One region of the Ensifer sp. ENS02 genome, then DNA from elsewhere that is predicted to be linked to it. Evidence: riboswitches for the same ligand, from Rfam matches in the RefSeq annotation. Region 1 holds a riboswitch; each other region holds the start of a gene.

Region 1 (4,207 bases):
TCGACGTACTCGTTCACGGCGAGTTCGAGCGCAACGACATGGTGCAGTATTTTGGCGAGCAGCTCTCGGGCTACGCCTTCACCCAGAGCGGCTGGGTGCAGAGCTACGGATCGCGCTGCGTGCGTCCGCCTGTTATCTTCGGCGACGTTTCGCGACCAAACCCGATGACGGTCGAGTGGGCGACCTTCGCGCAGTCGCTGACCGATCGCCCGGTCAAGGGCATGCTGACGGGTCCGGTCACCATGCTGCTATGGTCCTTCGTTCGTGACGACCTGCCACGTTCCGTGGTGTGCCGGCAGATCGCGCTAGCACTGCGCGATGAAGTGTCGGATCTCGAGGCGGCCGGCATCGCCATCATCCAGATCGACGAACCGGCACTGCGCGAAGGCCTGCCGCTGCGAAATGCCGATCGCAAGACCTATCTCGACTGGGCGGTGGAGTGCTTCCGTCTCAGTGCAGCCGGGGTGGGCGATGCGACCCAGATCCACACCCATATGTGCTACTCCGAGTTCAACGACATCATGGCCGCAATCGCGGCGATGGACGCCGACGTCATGTCGATCGAGACGTCGCGATCGAAAATGGAACTGCTCGGCGCCTTCGCCGACAAGGCCTATCCGAACGAGATCGGCCCGGGCGTCTACGACATCCATTCGCCACGCGCGCCCAGCGTCGAGGAAATGGTGCATCTCATCGAAAAAGCGACCGAGGGCCTCACGCCGGACCAGATCTGGGTCAATCCCGATTGCGGACTGAAGACCAGGCGCTGGGAAGAGACGCGGCCGGCGCTCGTCAACATGGTCGCCGCCGCCCGCTCGCTTCGAGCGGCTTTTGCCGCCGATACGCGCGAAGCCGTCAAAGCATGACGGGGCAGCACGAAGTCACGACGGCGCCGGGGGAAACCCCGGCGCCACAAACCCTGATCGACATCGTTTTTCCAGGCGATACCAATCACCATGGCACGCTCTTTGGTGGCGCCGCCCTCGCGTCGATGGACCGGATCGCTTTCATCGTCGCCACCGGTCACGCGCGCGTTCCCTTCGTCACCGCATCCTGCGACCGCATCGATTTTCGTGCGCCTGCGCGCATCGGTCAGATCGTCTGCTTCAGCGGCCGTCCGGTTCGTGTCGGGCGCCGCTCGGTGGTGGTCGAGGTCGAGATGATCGCGGAAGATATCGCCACCGGCAGCCGCGCCCTTTGCAGCAGGGGCACCTTCACCATGGTCGCGATGCCCTGTGCCGATGAAACGGATTGGATGCTGCCGCCGCTCGATGTGGCAACGGACACGCCCGAAGAGGCGGGCACCCTACGCATGGTCGACATCGTCTTTCCCGGCCAGGCCAACAGCTTCGGCGCCATATGCGGTGGCAACGCCCTCGCGCATATGACGAAGGCCGCATTCGTCGTCGCGACGCGCCGGAGCCGCCGGGCGACCGTCCTTGCCTCCTGCACCGGTATGGACTTCAAGCACCGGATCATGATCGGTTCGATCATCGAACCCATCGCCCGCATTGTGCGGACGGGTCGCAGTTCAGCCACCGTCGAGGTCGAACTCTGGTCGGAAGAGCTCCTCACCGGTCTGCGACAGCGGACTGTTACCGGAACGTTCGCTATGGTCGCCGTCGACGATGACAACCGGCCCGTGGCCGCTTTCGCTGCTTGATGGAATGGGGCGTCCGCACCAGGGGCGCCCTATCCACAACCTTGGTGCCAACCGGCTGTTTACTCCCCGTTATCCACACTGCAAAAGAAACCACCCTCCTACCCCCGCCTTCCACATACGGAACCTATTGACGCAGATTTGCGATGAACTACTATATCTAGTGTTCGAGGTTCTTCCGATTCGCAAGGATTGGGAGCTAAGACGGGAATACGGTGCGCCGGCGGGTTTCCGCTGAGGCTATGCCGTAGCTGCCCCCGCAACTGTAGACGGCGAGCGACTGTCCGGATTTGGACCACTGAGGCATGAGGCCTCGGGAAGGTCGGGATGGAAGCTTTGACCCGTAAGCCAGGAGACCTGCCTCGATCACCAAACGTCCACGGGCGGGGTGTCCGGAGGGGTTGAGTGCGTGGCAGGATGAGCCTGCCCGATCGTCTCGACGTCTCCCCGGCAGCCCGTCGAAAGCTTCGGGGTGAAGTCATGCCAGTTTCTTCCAGTTCAGATCCACCTTCTGCGGACGGGTGCGCGTTGTTGCGCGCCTGATCGAAAGGCCGCGCCTTGAAAACCCGCATCCGCGGAATTCCTGAGCGCCCGACCAAAACGAGCCGGCCCGGTTGCGTAACCGACCTTGGGCCAGCTTGACGACGTCAACTCCGGTCGAGTCGACCGGGGAGCGATGTTTCGTGTCCAATCGCCAACACCACGGTTCGCGTTCGCGCGATCCGACGACTTTTTGCGCCCATTTGCCAGACCCCCACGAGGAACCCATGTCGATCACCGTCTACAGCAAACCAGCCTGCGTCCAATGCACCGCCACAACCCGTGCGCTCGACCGCCAAGGCATCGATTATCGCATCGTCGATATCTCCGAGGATTCCGATGCATTCGCGCTGGTGCAGGGTCTTGGCTATCGGCAGGTCCCGGTCGTCGTCGCCGGCGAGCGGCATTGGGCGGGTTTCCGCCCGGACATGATCAGCGCGCTTTCCTGAAGGACGCTGGCGATGGGCCTGATCGTCTATTTTTCCAGCCGCTCGGAAAACACCCATCGCTTCGTCGAAAAGCTCGGCCTTCGCGCCGCCCGCATACCGCTCAGGGAAGGTATGGACGCACTTACGGTCGCAGAGCCCTATGTGCTGATCGTGCCGACCTATTGCGGCGACGATGGCCGCGGGGCGGTGCCGAAGCAGGTCATCCGCTTCTTGAACGACGCGGGCAACCGCTCTCACATCCGCGGCGTGATCGCAGCGGGCAACAGCAATTTCGGCGCGACCTACGGGATCGCCGGCGACGTGATTTCGGCCAAGTGCCGGGTACCCTATCTCTACCGGTTCGAGCTGCTCGGGACCGACGAGGACGTCGCCAATGTCAAAAACGGGATGGAACGATTTTGGACGTCACGACACTCGAACGCCCCTTGAAGGCGACGGAAGCAGCGCTCGACTATCATGCGCTGAACGCAATGCTGAACCTCTATGACGAAGAGGGACGGATCCAGCTCGACAAGGACCGGCAGGCGGCGAAACAGTACTTCCTCCAGCACGTCAATCAGAACACGGTGTTCTTCCATAACCTCCGGGAAAAACTCGATTATCTGGTGACCGAGGGCTATTACGAGCAGGAAGTGCTGGACCAGTATTCCTTCAACTTCGTGCGCGATCTCTACGATCATGCCTATTCAAAGAAGTTCCGCTTTCCGACCTTCCTCGGGGCGTTCAAATACTACACGTCCTATACGCTGAAGACCTTCGACGGAAAGCGCTACCTGGAACGCTACGAAGACCGTGTCTGCATGGTGGCGATGGCCTTGGCGCGCGGCAACGAGGGGCTTGCCCGCGATCTCGTCGACGAGATCATCTCCGGCCGCTTCCAGCCGGCAACGCCGACTTTCCTCAACGCCGGCAAGAAGAGCCGCGGCGAGCTCGTCTCCTGCTTTCTGCTCCGGATCGAGGACAACATGGAGAGTATCGGCCGCGCCATCAATTCGGCGCTGCAGCTTTCCAAGCGCGGTGGCGGCGTGGCGCTGTCGCTCACCAACATCCGCGAGATGGGCGCGCCGATCAAGCAGATCGAGAACCAGTCATCCGGCGTCATCCCGGTCATGAAGCTGCTCGAAGACAGTTTCTCTTACGCCAACCAACTCGGCGCGCGCCAGGGAGCCGGTGCTGTCTACCTGCACGCCCACCACCCCGACATCATGCGCTTCCTCGATACCAAGCGCGAAAACGCCGACGAGAAGATCCGCATCAAGACGCTGTCGCTCGGCGTCGTCATCCCCGACATCACCTTCGAGCTCGCCCGCAACAACGAGGACATGTATCTGTTCTCACCCTATGACGTGGAGCAGGTCTATGGCGTGCCCCTCACCGAGATTTCGGTGACCGAGAAGTACCGCGAGATGGTCGAGGATGCCCGCATCCGCAAGCGCAAGATCAAGGCGCGCGACTTCTTCCAGATCATCGCCGAGATCCAGTTCGAGAGCGGTTATCCCTACATCATGTTCGAGGACACGGTGAACCGGGCAAACCCGATCGCCGGGCGCATCACCAT
Region 2 (4,207 bases), on a different contig from region 1:
CTAGGCGTGAAACGGCGACGGGACCAGGCGACGCATCCTCAGCCAGCATCGCTTACAGGCCCTCGCCCTGAAAGGCCTTGGCAAGCCTGGCAATGGCGTCGATGTTGCGCGGGCCTGGCGTCGCTTCGACATAATCGAGCACGACGAAGCGATCGTTCTTGACGGCATCGACATTCTTGAAGGCCGCATTGTTCTTCATGAAGGCGATCTTGTCCTCGGCCTTCACCTCGCCGTAGTTGACGATGACCACCACTTCCGGGTTGCGCTCGATCACCGGTTCCCAAGAGATTTCCACCCAGCTCTTTTCCACGTCGTCCATGATGTTGGCGCCGCCGGCGGCCTCGATCATCGCCGTCGGAATGCCGAAGCGGCCGGAAGTAAACGGCTTCTCTTCGCCGGAATCATAGACGAAGACCCGCGTCGGGTTAGCCTTGCCGGCGTTCGCCTTGGTGATCTCGGCAAGCTGGCGACGATAGCCGTCAACCAGCGTCTCGGCGCGATCCTCGACGCCGAAGATGCGGCCGAGATTGAGAAGATCGACGAACATGTCGTTCATATCAGGCTTCTGCTTGGCCATCACGTGGATGCAGGATTCGGTCAGCTCGTAGACGCCGATCTTGAAGGGCGCCAATGTCTCGGGCGTGACCTCGCCGCCGACCTTCATGCCGTAGTTCCAGCCGGCAAAGAGGAAGTCGGCATCGGCGTTGAGCAGCACTTCCTTGGTCGGATATTTCTCCGAAAGCTCCGGCAGTTCCTTGACGCCTTCGCGCAGCTTCTCGTCCAGCGTCTTCCAGCCGGAAACGCCGGTATAGCCGACCATGCGGTCCTGGAGCCTCAGCGCCAGCATCATCTCCACCAGGTTGACGTCGTTGGCGATCGCCCGCTTCGGCGCCGCGTCGAAGGTCACCTCGCGGTTGCAGCTCTTGACGGTGACCGGATAGGCAAGCGCCGGCGTGGCGGCGGCAAGCACGAAAAGAAGGGAAAATGGGGCAATATTGATCTTCATGAAATCGATCCCTGTCGAGGAAGTGAAAAGGAAAAGCGGGCGCCGCCGGCAGCGGCATTGTGAACGGTGGCGGTGACGCCGAAGGCGGCCGAAAGCTCGCTGGGGCTGAGCACCTCTTCGGGCGGGCCGAAGGCCGTCAGCCGCCCGGCGGTCAAGATCGCGACATCTGTCGCAAACTCGGCGGCGAGGTTGATGTCGTGCAGCGTCGAGACGATCGTCAGCTTCAGCGTTTGCAAGAGCTCGAGGATTTCGAGCTGGTGGCGGATGTCGAGATGGTTCGTCGGCTCGTCGAGGATGATGATGCGCGGTTCCTGTGCCAGCGCGCGGGCGATCAGCACCCGCTGCTTCTCACCGCCCGAAAGCGTCGAGAACTGGCGACCGGCAAGATGGGCGAGATCGAGATGCGCGAGCGCATGCTGCACCCGCTCGCGGTCGAAATCGTTCCAGCCGCTCAGGCCCTCCCGCCGCGGAATGCGTCCCATCATCACGACGTCGCGCACGCTGAAGGGAAAATCGCCGGGCATCTCTTGCAAGACGACGGCGATTGTCCTTGCCGCCTCGCGCGCCGAGATCGACCAGAGATCGACGCCATCGACCGAAACACGGCCGGCGTTCGGCTGCACCGCCCGGTAGAGGCAGCGCAGAAGCGAGGTCTTGCCGGCGCCATTCGGCCCGAGGATCGCAAGCCGGCTGCCGGCCGCGATCGCAAAGCCGATGTCGTTGACCAGCGTCAGGCCCGAACGCGGCCCCCAGCGAAGGCCCTCGACCGTGAGGGCTGCACCCGTTGCGTTGCAGCTCATGGGTTCGTTCCTCTGCGCGACCTCATTGGAAGTGCCCGCCGAGATCTTCGGAGACGAGCATCGCCGCGGGAATGCGGGCAAGCGTCTTGCCTTTCAGCCCGCGCGGCCTTTCCGCGGCCCGCGTCATGCCATCGCCACGCTCGGCATAGGTTGTGGCAAAGCGCACGAGATCGTCGATGTCCTCTTCCGGCGAGACGTCGCCGAAGAGATAGGTCGCCTTCCCCGTCGCCTGGAAGGCGATGGTGCAGGGCCGCGTGCAGGCCGCCATGCAGACCGTTCCGGCGATCGAGAAGTCGCGATCGAGCGGTGCGCCGAGCGCTGCGATGCTCAGGTTGAGCCGCTTGATCAGCTCGGCACCGGGCACGCATGGGCCGCCGGTGAAGCGGCAATCGGTGCAGACCGTTATCTTGTGCTGTCGGAAATTCGGCTCAGCCATTCCTGCCCTCCGCCGGACTGACGGCAAGAGATGGCGAAACGGCAAGAGGACGGAAAACCGTCGTATGAAAGCCAGTTCTTTTCCATCGGAACACCCCGTCCGTTGTGGTTGATCGGTTCGATGGCAGGTCTCCTGGCTCGCGGGTCGTGGCGCATCCACGTCTTCCCGGTCTTCGACCAGTGACATGGTGTGAATGCGCTTTCCGCTCACAGTTGCGGGGGCAGCCACGGTCTCGGCCCCATCAGGGTCGTCCGTTCCGTGTTCCCTTTTCAGCCGCTTCCGCATTGTCGCGGACGCAGCACCATCAACGCCTTCCTCGCATGAATCGGCGGATGAGACAACCGCACGACACAGGCGGGAGGGATCTATCAACATGCGGCGTTTCGTCATGCGAGGCATGTTATAAAATAACATTACGTAGCGCAAGTCGAAAATTGGGCGCCGGACACAATCCGACGCCCGCGATAGCGACCACGCTAAAAGACGTGCCGTGCTACCTCAGAACTCCGGCGGCAAGAGTTCGGCCGTCAGCGTCACCGCGACAGAGGCGTTGCCCGGCAGGTTGCGCACGCCGCAGACGGAGCGAACATGGCCAGCCCTTTCGCCAAAGGCGGCCGCCAGAAGCTCGGAAGCACCGTCGAGTACCTTCGGGTGCTCCAGGAAATCCTCAGTGCAGGCGACATGTCCCTCCAGCCGGACGATCTGGCGAATACGCTCGAAACGGCCGAGATGCTCATGGATCTGCGCCAGCGCGTTGAGCACTGCCAACTCTGCGGCCTTGCGCCCCTCGTCGATGGTCACATCGCGCCCGAGCAGCCCCGTATGCACGAAGCGCCCGTCCAGCAATGGCCCCTGCATCGAAACATGAAGCATCTCACCCGCCTCGATCACCGCGCGGTAGGCGCCGAGCGGCCTCGGCGGCGTCGGGAGCTGAACGCCAAGTGCGCCGAGCCTTCGGATAACCTCGTCCATCATTGCTTCCCCTCCTCGTCACCTTACGAACCGGCCGCCTTGCGGAGACGACACCGCTTTTTTCTCAAGCCCTCGAAGTTCTGACGCCCCTATCGCAAGCAGCAAGACGCGCCGTTCCGTGCCCAGCAACTTTTCCAAGCATAACCAAGAGAAAACGCCTCATGCCTCACGTTGGGAGATAACGTTACGAATTACAACACCAGAGTTGAAGTGCCATCGCGATCCGGGCCAGTGCCGCGGTCTTGCGATCGAATGCGACCGACACATCGCGGCGGCCTCGATCCCCAACCCCAAGTAAAAACGCTGAAATGTAACATACGTTACGCTCACGTAACCCTATGCCCGTTGAGAATTTCGACGACCGAAGCGACAATTGCCGGGATTAAGATTGGGCATCGACAAGCCTCGGAAACAAGCTCAACTTAGCCGCGCAGATCCCGAAATGAAGTGACGGCAACTCAACTTTCAGAGGGGAATAGCATCAGTGAATCCCATTGATTTCTTCGTCGACACGCTTCGGACCTATCCGCCTGTCGCCGTCTTCCTCGCCCTCGGCATCGGCTTCCTCATCGGTCCGATCAAGGTCGCGGGGTTCAACCTTGGAAATGTCACCGCCACGCTGCTTGCGGGCGTTCTCATCGGACAGCTGGGTATCCAGGTTTCCGGCGACCTGAAATCCACCCTGTTTTTGATTTTCCTCTTCGCCGTCGGCTACGGCGTCGGGCCGCAATTCGTGCGGGGCTTGAGCACCGATGGACCGAAACAGATCGCCTTTGCGCTCTCCGTGCTGGTGCTGTGCCTCGTCGTTCCCTATCTCTGCGCGCTGATTGCCGGGCTGCCGCTCGGCTATGGCGCCGGCATGTATGCCGGCTCGCAGACGATCTCGGCTGCAATCGGGGTTGCGACCGACCAGATCAATTCGCTCGGGCTGACGCCGGAGCAGGCCAAGACCTTTGCCGACCAGATCCCGATCGCCTATGCGGTGACCTATAT
Region 3 (4,207 bases), on a different contig from region 1:
GGTTGCCGTCGCCTGGGAAGTAACGCCGGATCTGCTCACGCGGATGAAGGCGGTCGCTGCCATCGAAGGTACCGTGCTCGAACGTCCGATGTCGCTGGAAACCGCCCGCGCCGCCTAAGCGCATCAGTCGATCTGCGCTGTTAACGCAAACCGTCGCTTGTCGTTGCACGATCACCGACAAGCTCTATGATGGAGGCGAAACAGGAATGCCGCTGGCAGCCACCCGCAGAAGGTCGGCGCCGACCTGGCAACAGGAAGAGACTTTCGCCCGTGTTCACGCGCATGAAACACGTCGCTGCGGCCCTTGTGCCTCTGGTTCTGATCGGTGCCGGTCCGTCACTGGCATCGACGGCCTGCGACCGACTGAACGCGCGGCTCGCGCAACTGCCTGACTACGTCGCCAGCAATGCCGATGCGCGCGACTACGCAAGCGCGATCTCGCGGCAGAATATCGAGCTGCGGCGGGCAAAGAACGACCGCCGCCGCGCGGGTTGCGGTGGCGGCAACGCCATTGGCTTCGACGGCGGCGACCCCGACACCTGCTACGGCCTCAACAGCCTGATCGCCGAGATGGAAGACAATCTGCGCATGCTGAAGTCCGAGCGCGAGCAGATCGTCGCCGGCGGCAGCGACGACAGCCGGCGCCGCATCCTCGCCGCGCTGGAGATCAACGGTTGCTATGGTGACCGCGAGGAGTTCGCAAGCGTGGAACCGGACGTGCCGGAAAGCCACCGCAACATCGTTGCCGACCTGCCGCCGGAAGACGCCTACGGCCCGATGCTCGGCCGAGGCGAAGACGGCTACGCACCGCAGGAGCGCTACTATAGCGGCACGCTCAGAACCATGTGCGTGCGTACCTGCGACGGCGCCTTTTTCCCGGTTTCTTCAGATGCGACGCCGGCCGATTTCCCGCGCGACGAGCAGGCCTGTCGGGCGCGCTGTCCGGGGGCTGAGACCGAGCTCTATTTTCACGACCTCAACACGGAAGAGAGCGACAAGATGGTCTCGGCCGTGACCGGCCGTCCCTATACCGAAATGCCCAACGCCTTTGCCTATCGCACCCGCGCTGTCGGAAAACCCGGCCAGTGCGGCTGCCAGATATCGCAGACCGCCTCGACCACACCGAAGGCAAACGGAACGAAGATCGGTGACGACCAGTCGTCGATCATCGTCATCGAGACCAAGAAGCCGGAAGCGGCGAGCAATACCGCCAAGGCGCCGGCCGAAGAGCGGCCTTATGATCCGTCGAAGAACAAGGTTCGCGTCGTCGGCCCGACCTACCTGCCGCAGGAAGAAACCGCCATCGACCTCAAGCATCCGAAGGGACCGGCCTATCAGCCGGTCCAGAATTGATCGGACGAGGCCTTACGCCTTCTCCTTGCTGCGTCCCCATCCGTCTTCGAAAACCAGCTCGTCGAGCGGCAGGCGCTGGCGCCAGCCCTTCACGGCGAGTTCCGGCTGCTGATAGAGGCGATCGACATAGCCGAGGCAGAGCCAGGCAACGATCTCGATATGATCTGGGATGCCGAGAATCGCCTTGATCTCGGCCTCGTGGAAAATGCTCACCCAGCCGACGCCCACCCCTTCGGCCCGCGCAGCAAGCCAGAGGTTTTGCACGGCGCAGACGGTGGAATAGACGTCCATCTGCGGATTGTGGGTGCGCCCGAGTACGACGGCACCGCCGCGCGTGCGGTCGCAGGTGACACAGATGCTGAGCGGCGCCTTGCGGATGCCTTCCAGCTTCAGCGCACGGTACTTGGCCTGTTGTTCCGCCTCGAACATCAGCGCGGCCTCGTCATTGGCGCGGCGAAACGCCTGCCAGACGCGCTCACGCGTTTCTTCCGCCCGCACCAGCACGAAGTTCCACGGCTGCATGAAGCCCACGGACGGGGCGCTGTGCGCAGCGGCCAGCAGGCGCAAGATCAGATCATCCGGCAATGGCGCGGGCAGGAATTCATCGCGCACGTCGCGACGTGTCTCGATGGCACGGTAGACGGCCTCCCGCTCTGGCAGCGAAAAGGCGCCGGCAGCCGCAAGGCCGCCTTTCGGTTCAGTCAGCATCGTTCGATCCCCAACAATGCGAAAACCTCCCGCCGTCCACGCGGGGTTCGGTCTATCTCGCCAGGCCGGTCTTCTGACTTCGGTTCAACCGATCACCTCGCCTTCCCAGATCGATTGAAGATCCAGTGGCAAAACCTTGAATCAATTCAAGGCTCTCTTAGACGCGATCGTCCCCGTCACAGCGTTGGGCACGTTCCGGAATGACACCGGATTCCCGATTCTCCCGCTTTCGCGGGCACCTGACGACGGCACTAAGTGCACAGCCGTTTGAGAAAGACAAGCGGCGCCAACCCGGTCGAGACATGGCGCGCCACTTTCCGCCGGCTACTGTCGAGCTTAGTCGTTTGCCTCCGCCTCAAAGCGGAGCGACCGGATGCGGCGAGCCGTCATAGGCGCCCCAGACCGACTGATCGAAGCAAATCACCGATCCGGTCATCAGCCCGGACTCGGCCGACGACAGATAGGCGCAGGCCCGCGCCACTTCGGCCGGATCGACGAGCCGACCGAAAGGCTGGCCGGCCGCCGCCTTTTCAAGCCAATCGGCAGCCGCGCCATGAAACTCGCGCTGGATGCGGTCTTCGCCTTCGGACGCCATCCAGCCGATATTCAGGCCGTTGACGCGAATGCGGTTGCGAAGAAGCGCATAAGCCGTGTTTTTGGTCAGCGTTTCGAGGGCGCCTTTCGACGAACAATAGGCGGCAATGAACGGCTGGCCGGCCATCGCCGACATCGAGCCGATGTTGACGATCGTGCCCTCGGTCTTCTCCCGCCGCATGATCTTCACCGCCTCCTGCATCAGGAAGAACGGCGCGCGCACATTGATCGCGAACATGCGGTCGAAGAGTTCGGGCGTGGTATCGAGGATCGTGCCACGGTTGGTAATAGCTGCGGCGTTGACCAGCGCATCGACCCGGCCGAATTCCGCGTCGCAAGCGGCGACCACCTTGCGGGTGTCCTCTACTTTTTCCAGATCGGCCTCGACATAGACGACTTTCGCGCCGCTTGCCTTGCCGATCTGCTCGGCCTTCGCCCGCCCCTTGGCGGCGTTGCGGCCGCAGATGACGATGCCTTCAGCGCCGCGCTCGGCGAAAAGGCCAGCAATCGTCGCGCCCAGTCCCTGCGTACCACCGGTGACGATGGCGATCTTGCCTTGCAATTGTCCACTCATCGAATTCCTCCCTTGGAAATGATCGTTTGAAACGGCTGCGGCTCCCGGCTGAAACACACCGGGAGCCTGTCAAATTGTAACTCGCTCGTCAGCTCAGCTTGCGCTTCGCCTGCGCCTCCAGCACCGAGAGAAACTCTTGTTCGCCCGTCCCCGCAGTGAGAGCCTCGCGCATCAACTGCGCCTGCGTCTTCGGCGCCAACCCGCCGAGTGGCGGATCCCGGTCGAGATTGGTGGGGAACGAATAGCCCTCGGCACAGGAGGAGATCGCGTTGGCCGCTTCCGCCTGCGTCAGCGTCCCGCCCGCCAGCAAGGCCCGCAAGGCCGGATAGAGCGTCGCGCTCATGGTCAGTCGGTCAACGGTTTCCATTGCGCGACCGAAGGCCGAAGACACCTGCAGCAGGTTGGCCACGCGGCGGATATCCCGGGAGCGGTTGGTGCCGGCGGCATGGAAGAGCGCCGGGTTGAAGAAGACAACGTCGCCCTTTTCGAGGGGAAGCTGCACGTGGTGTGCGTCGAAATAGGCGCGGAATTCCGGCCGGTTGAGCGCCAGATAGCCCGGCACATAGGTTTGGCTATAGGGCAAGAACAGCGTCGGTCCGCTTTCGAGCGGCATGTCGCAATGGGCAACCGCCCCCTGCAGCGTCAGCACCGGTGAAAGCTTGTGCACATGCGCCGGATACTGCTCGATCACGGCCGCGGTCTGGAAGCCGAGGTGATAATCGCGGTGCGCCGATTGCGCCGCACCGCCAGGATTGACGCGATTGACCTGCGCCGTCATCTGGTAGTTCGGCCCGAGCCAAGCCTCGCTGACGAGCGCTATGACGGCATTGCCGTAATAGGAGGCGAAATTCTCCGGCGCGTTCAGGCAGTGCTTTTCCAGCGAGTTCCAGATGCGGTCATTGGCGCCGGGTTTGGCGAAGTGATCGCCGCCGCCGCTGTTGCTGCGATGTTGCTCTTCGATGATGGCGTCAAAGACCC
Region 4 (4,207 bases), on a different contig from region 1:
CATGATGATCGAGAACTGGCAAAGCGGCCTTAGCTGGGCGCTGATGCGCAGCATACCGGCGATCCGCCTCGGCCTTGAGCGGGCGGGCTTCGACGGTGGCTGGCTGCAGGAGGGGGAAGGCGCGTGTGGTAATCCGCCCGCATCCCGCGCCAGAGGATGAGAATGGACGACGGAGACGGCATGCGCTCGAACGACCACCGGCCGACAGCGGAGACCGCGGCGTTTGCGCCGCAGGCGCTGGCCGTCGCCGACCATCTGCGTGCCCAGTTTCCCGAGGCTGCCGTCTCGCTCGGGCCGGCGGCCAGTGATTTCAGCGCGCCGGGTGACTTCTGGGCTACGGGCAGCGCTGGCCTTGAGGCGGGGCTCGCCTATCAGGATTTCTTCGGGGTCGGCATGACCGACCGGGTCCGGGCGGCGCATCTGATCGCCTTCTATAGCCGCCAGCTGAGCGTAGTCCTTGGCGCGTTCCATCTCGGCGCCGGGTTGCAGGCGGAGGTGGCCGGCATTCGTTTCGAGGATTGGACGCGGCTTCACCGTGGCGTCGAAATCGCGGGCAAGCGCTATCATTTTCGCCTGCATCCGCCGGCCACGGAGCGCCAGGGTGGCGAAGGCGTCAGCGCATTCGAACAGGGCTTCATCGCCCATCTGGTACCCGTCGTTGCGGTTCTGAAAGCGCGAGCAGGGCTGTCGAGCGGGGCGCAATGGCGGCTCGCGGCCGATGCCCTGGCCGGCGCGTTCCTGGAAATCGGCCGCGCGATCGGCGACGAGGCGCGCGGCAGGGCCGAGGCGCTGGCGATCGTCAAACGACCGGGTTCGCGGCTCTACTCAGAGGAGCTCTGCTACGAGCAGATCGCGGCTCTCGATCCGGCAAGCGGCGCTCAGCTGTCGCGCCAGTATCGGATCCGTTGCGGCTGCTGTCTCTACTTCAAGACGGAAGGGGGCAGCTTCTGCGACACTTGCGTGCTGCTGGAGCCGGAAGATCGCCGCGCGCGGCTGGCGGCGCATCTCATGCAAAACGGCGGGACCTGAACCCCGCCGTCGCTTTGCTGACGATCTGTGATCAGTGATCACTGTGCCTTGACGAAGCGCTCGTTGATGAAGCCGGAGACGACGCCGAGCACGATCCAGAAGGCGAGCGTGGTGGCGAGTGCGGCAACCGCAAACTCGGCGCCGAGCACGGCCGGAACGTTGCTGGTGATATCGAGCGGCTGCGGCGCACCGTAGACATGGGGTGCTGCGATCAGCACCAGGCCTGCGACCTTGGAGACGATCTCCTCGCGCAGGACAACGAGATAGAGGCCGACGGCGGAGAGCGCCACTGTCACCAGCCACCAGGTCTGGCGGTCGCCGAGTTCGGCTGCCGGAAAGCCCGGCAGTTCCGGCGGCAGACCGATCGCCGGCAGCATGTGCACGGCAAGCCAGCCGCAGGCGCCCCACAGCGCGCCGTTCCTGAGCGTGATCGGGTAGCCGATCACCAGGCTGACGCCGGCGAGCAGCAGGCCGAAGCCGGAACCTGTGACGAGGTTCGCCATCAGCGTGCCGGAGAAGCGGCTCATGCCGAACATGATGCCGCCTTCCTCATGCTCGCCCTCATGGGCATAGGCCGGGGTGATCGGCGACAAAGCGTCGAGAAAGGCGCCGAACGGCGACACGGCTTTGAGCGACGAGTGCTGGTCGTGGTTTTCTGCGGCCGGCTGTGCCGCACCCGGCTGGGCGGCGGGCTGTTCGGTGGCGGCCGGTGCCTCGCCTTCGAATTCTTCTGCATGCAGGATCAGCGGTGTGACGCGCAGTTCCTGGGCGCCGGTCATGAAGACACCGGCAATCAATCCAGCCACGATCGCGGCCAGAAGCGTTCTGACAATCATCTTGAAATCCCTCGATAACGACAAAAGCCACGCCCTGTGGCGTGGTCCTTGAGCCTTCCCATTTTCCCTATGCTGCGGATGGCCTTCGCGCGCCGGAAAAACCGGGATGCACGCAGGCCTCCATCCGGCTCGGGCCGGATGCGTTCAGGTCCGCAGATTGTTCGATGCGGAACGTTGTTCACGTTCCGGCGCATCGGTCAGTGGCAGGGGAAGCCGTAGGAGTGGCGGGTGTCGTGCGCCGTGTCGTGCAGCACTGCCGAGTTGGCAAGGCCGGCGCCAAAGACGAGGAATGCGCCGATGAAGAGCGCGATGACGCCAGCGGTCAGACGATCGCTGAGGGAGAGCGGGGTGCTCGAAATGGTAGACGTAGCCATGACAACCTCCGTGATGGCATCGGGAAATTCCCGGTTGGGCCCTATGCCCGTATCGAGTGGCAGGTTTCCTGGCTCACGGCGTTGGGCTCGATGCCCTCGATCTGCCTCGCCTTCCCAGCTCGGCCGCCCTCTCGCGGTCTTGCCAGTGGCTTCTTCCGGATCGCTCCGGAACGGTGGATCGACGTCGCTCTACAGTCGCGGGGTCGGCCGTGATTTGAATGCCCAGCTTGGGTCCATCCGTCACATTCCCGTTTACTCCCGAAACACGTTCGCGTCCCGGGAACCAATCGATCCCAGATGATTAGGATTGTGTCATGGAGTTGTCAATTGAGTGCGCGCCGCCGCGCGGTCCATCCGCGACAAAATCCTTGATGGTCATGCGTTTGTAGGCTTCGACGATCTGGTCACCCTCGGCCCGGTCGACCGAGACTGCAAGTCGCATGGTGCAGTCGCCGAGATGCATGATCAGGAAGGCGGCGCTGTCGATCTCTTCGCGCGGCGTCTCCGGCACAAGGCGGGCCCAGACATCGGCAAGCAGCTTTCCGCCGGCGCGGCTTTGCGCAAGATCGATCTCGCGCAGTGCCTTGTCGGCCTGCATCGCCGACCAGATGTCGCGCATGACCGGCTCGGCGAGGAACATGTCATAGTAGATGTCGAACAGCAGCGAGAAGGCGTCGCGCAGTTCGGCTATCGACGTGACCTTGGCCAGTTCGGCCGCGATGCACTCGTTGCAGACCGCATTGTAGCGCTCGGCCAGCGTGCGCACGATTGCCGCCTTGTCGGGGAAGTACTGATAAAGTGATCCGATCGAAATCCCAGCCTTTTCAGCGACTTCGCTCATGCGCATGGCGTCACTGCCCTTCTCCTGGATGAGCGCCGTCGCGCAGGCAAGGATCTGCTCGACGCGCTCGCGGCTGCGCTTCTGGCTCGGCGTCCGGCGCAGCGCAGGCTCGTCGTCGGCGGGAAGCGTGGCGGGACTTGCATCTGGAATCATGAGTAATGCTCACATTTTGGCTTGACTCCTAAAATACGAGGATTTATCACATTTGCAAATGTGAGAGATGCTCATGTTTGTTGGTGGAACCTCAGGAGGAAACGATGTCTCAGAAAGTCACACTGGTTTTGGGCGGTACCGGCAAGACGGGGCGGCGGGTGGCCGATCGCCTTCGGGAGCGGGGCATAGCGGTCCGCATCGGCGCCCGTTCGGCGTCGCCTTCCTTCGATTGGACGGATGAGGCGACCTGGGCGCCCGCCCTTGAAAATGTCGATCGCATCTATGTCTGCTACCAGCCCGATCTGGCGGTGCCGGGCGCCGTCGACGTCATCGACCGGTTCTCGAGCCTTGCCGTTCGCTCGGGCATCAAGCGGCTGGTGCTCCTGTCGGGCCGCGGCGAGGACGAGGCGGAAGCCTCCGAGCGTGCGCTGCAGGCCTCCGGCGCCGATTGGACGGTCATCCGGGGCAGCTGGTTCTTCGAGAATTTCGACGAAGGCTTCCTCGCCGACAGCGTGGTGAGTGGTTCGGTCTTCCTGCCGGTGGACGAGGTCACCGAGCCCTTCGTCAGTTGCGACGACATCGCCGACGTGGCGGTTGAGGCCCTTCTGGACGATGCGCATATCGGCAAGGTCTATGCCTTGACCGGCCCGCGCCTGATGACCTTTGCCCAGGCCGTCGCCGAGATCGCCGCGGCCGCCAACCGTCGGATCTCTTATCAGGCCATTCCGGTTTCCGACTTCGCAGCGCATCTCAAGGCGGACGGCGTGCCGGATGACTATGTCGAACTCATCCGCTATCTCTTCACCTCGGTGCTCGACGGACGCAATTCCAGCATGACGTCCGATGTCGAGCGCGTGCTTGGGCGGCGTCCGCGCGACTTTGCCGATTACGCCCGGGAAACCGCAGCAACTGGTGTTTGGAGTCTTGCCGCATGATCCCGCTGATCCCCGCTCTGGCGTTTGCCGCCGCGATCG

Evidence for each region. Region 1 has a riboswitch for cobalamin ahead of nrdH (glutaredoxin-like protein NrdH). Riboswitches for the same ligand answer to the same signal wherever they lie in the genome.
Region 2: linked by a shared signal. The riboswitch ahead of IB262_RS02670 (DUF1636 domain-containing protein) and the one ahead of nrdH (glutaredoxin-like protein NrdH) in region 1 are both predicted to bind cobalamin.
Region 3: linked by a shared signal. The riboswitch ahead of bluB (5,6-dimethylbenzimidazole synthase) and the one ahead of nrdH (glutaredoxin-like protein NrdH) in region 1 are both predicted to bind cobalamin.
Region 4: linked by a shared signal. The riboswitch ahead of IB262_RS00145 (CbtB-domain containing protein) and the one ahead of nrdH (glutaredoxin-like protein NrdH) in region 1 are both predicted to bind cobalamin.

The regions. Positions count from the first base shown of each region.
Region 1 covers NZ_JACVAO010000012.1:46,471-50,677, reverse strand. Annotated here, with positions in the region: gene metE (5-methyltetrahydropteroyltriglutamate--homocysteine S-methyltransferase) at 1-866, shown strand, start outside; gene IB262_RS24530 (hotdog domain-containing protein) at 863-1,663, shown strand; cobalamin riboswitch at 1,814-2,040, shown strand; gene nrdH (glutaredoxin-like protein NrdH) at 2,428-2,649, shown strand; gene nrdI (class Ib ribonucleoside-diphosphate reductase assembly flavoprotein NrdI) at 2,662-3,078, shown strand; gene nrdE (class 1b ribonucleoside-diphosphate reductase subunit alpha) at 3,048-4,207, shown strand, end outside.
Region 2 covers NZ_JACVAO010000001.1:519,697-523,903, reverse strand. Annotated here, with positions in the region: gene IB262_RS02680 (ABC transporter substrate-binding protein) at 53-1,006, opposite strand; gene IB262_RS02675 (ABC transporter ATP-binding protein) at 1,003-1,806, opposite strand; gene IB262_RS02670 (DUF1636 domain-containing protein) at 1,829-2,242, opposite strand; cobalamin riboswitch at 2,347-2,563, opposite strand; gene IB262_RS02665 (RidA family protein) at 2,741-3,217, opposite strand; gene aspT (aspartate-alanine antiporter) at 3,699-4,207, shown strand, end outside.
Region 3 covers NZ_JACVAO010000001.1:753,566-757,772, reverse strand. Annotated here, with positions in the region: gene IB262_RS03835 (acyl-homoserine-lactone synthase) at 1-118, shown strand, start outside; gene IB262_RS03830 (DUF2865 domain-containing protein) at 283-1,353, shown strand; gene bluB (5,6-dimethylbenzimidazole synthase) at 1,366-2,061, opposite strand; cobalamin riboswitch at 2,107-2,319, opposite strand; gene IB262_RS03820 (SDR family oxidoreductase) at 2,417-3,229, opposite strand; gene IB262_RS03815 (phytanoyl-CoA dioxygenase family protein) at 3,318-4,207, opposite strand, start outside.
Region 4 covers NZ_JACVAO010000001.1:20,308-24,514, forward strand. Annotated here, with positions in the region: gene IB262_RS00130 (glucoamylase family protein) at 1-160, shown strand, start outside; gene IB262_RS00135 ((2Fe-2S)-binding protein) at 163-1,029, shown strand; gene IB262_RS00140 (CbtA family protein) at 1,068-1,865, opposite strand; gene IB262_RS00145 (CbtB-domain containing protein) at 2,063-2,239, opposite strand; cobalamin riboswitch at 2,280-2,542, opposite strand; gene IB262_RS00150 (TetR/AcrR family transcriptional regulator) at 2,541-3,233, opposite strand; gene IB262_RS00155 (NAD(P)H-binding protein) at 3,338-4,168, shown strand; gene IB262_RS00160 (anthrone oxygenase family protein) at 4,165-4,207, shown strand, end outside.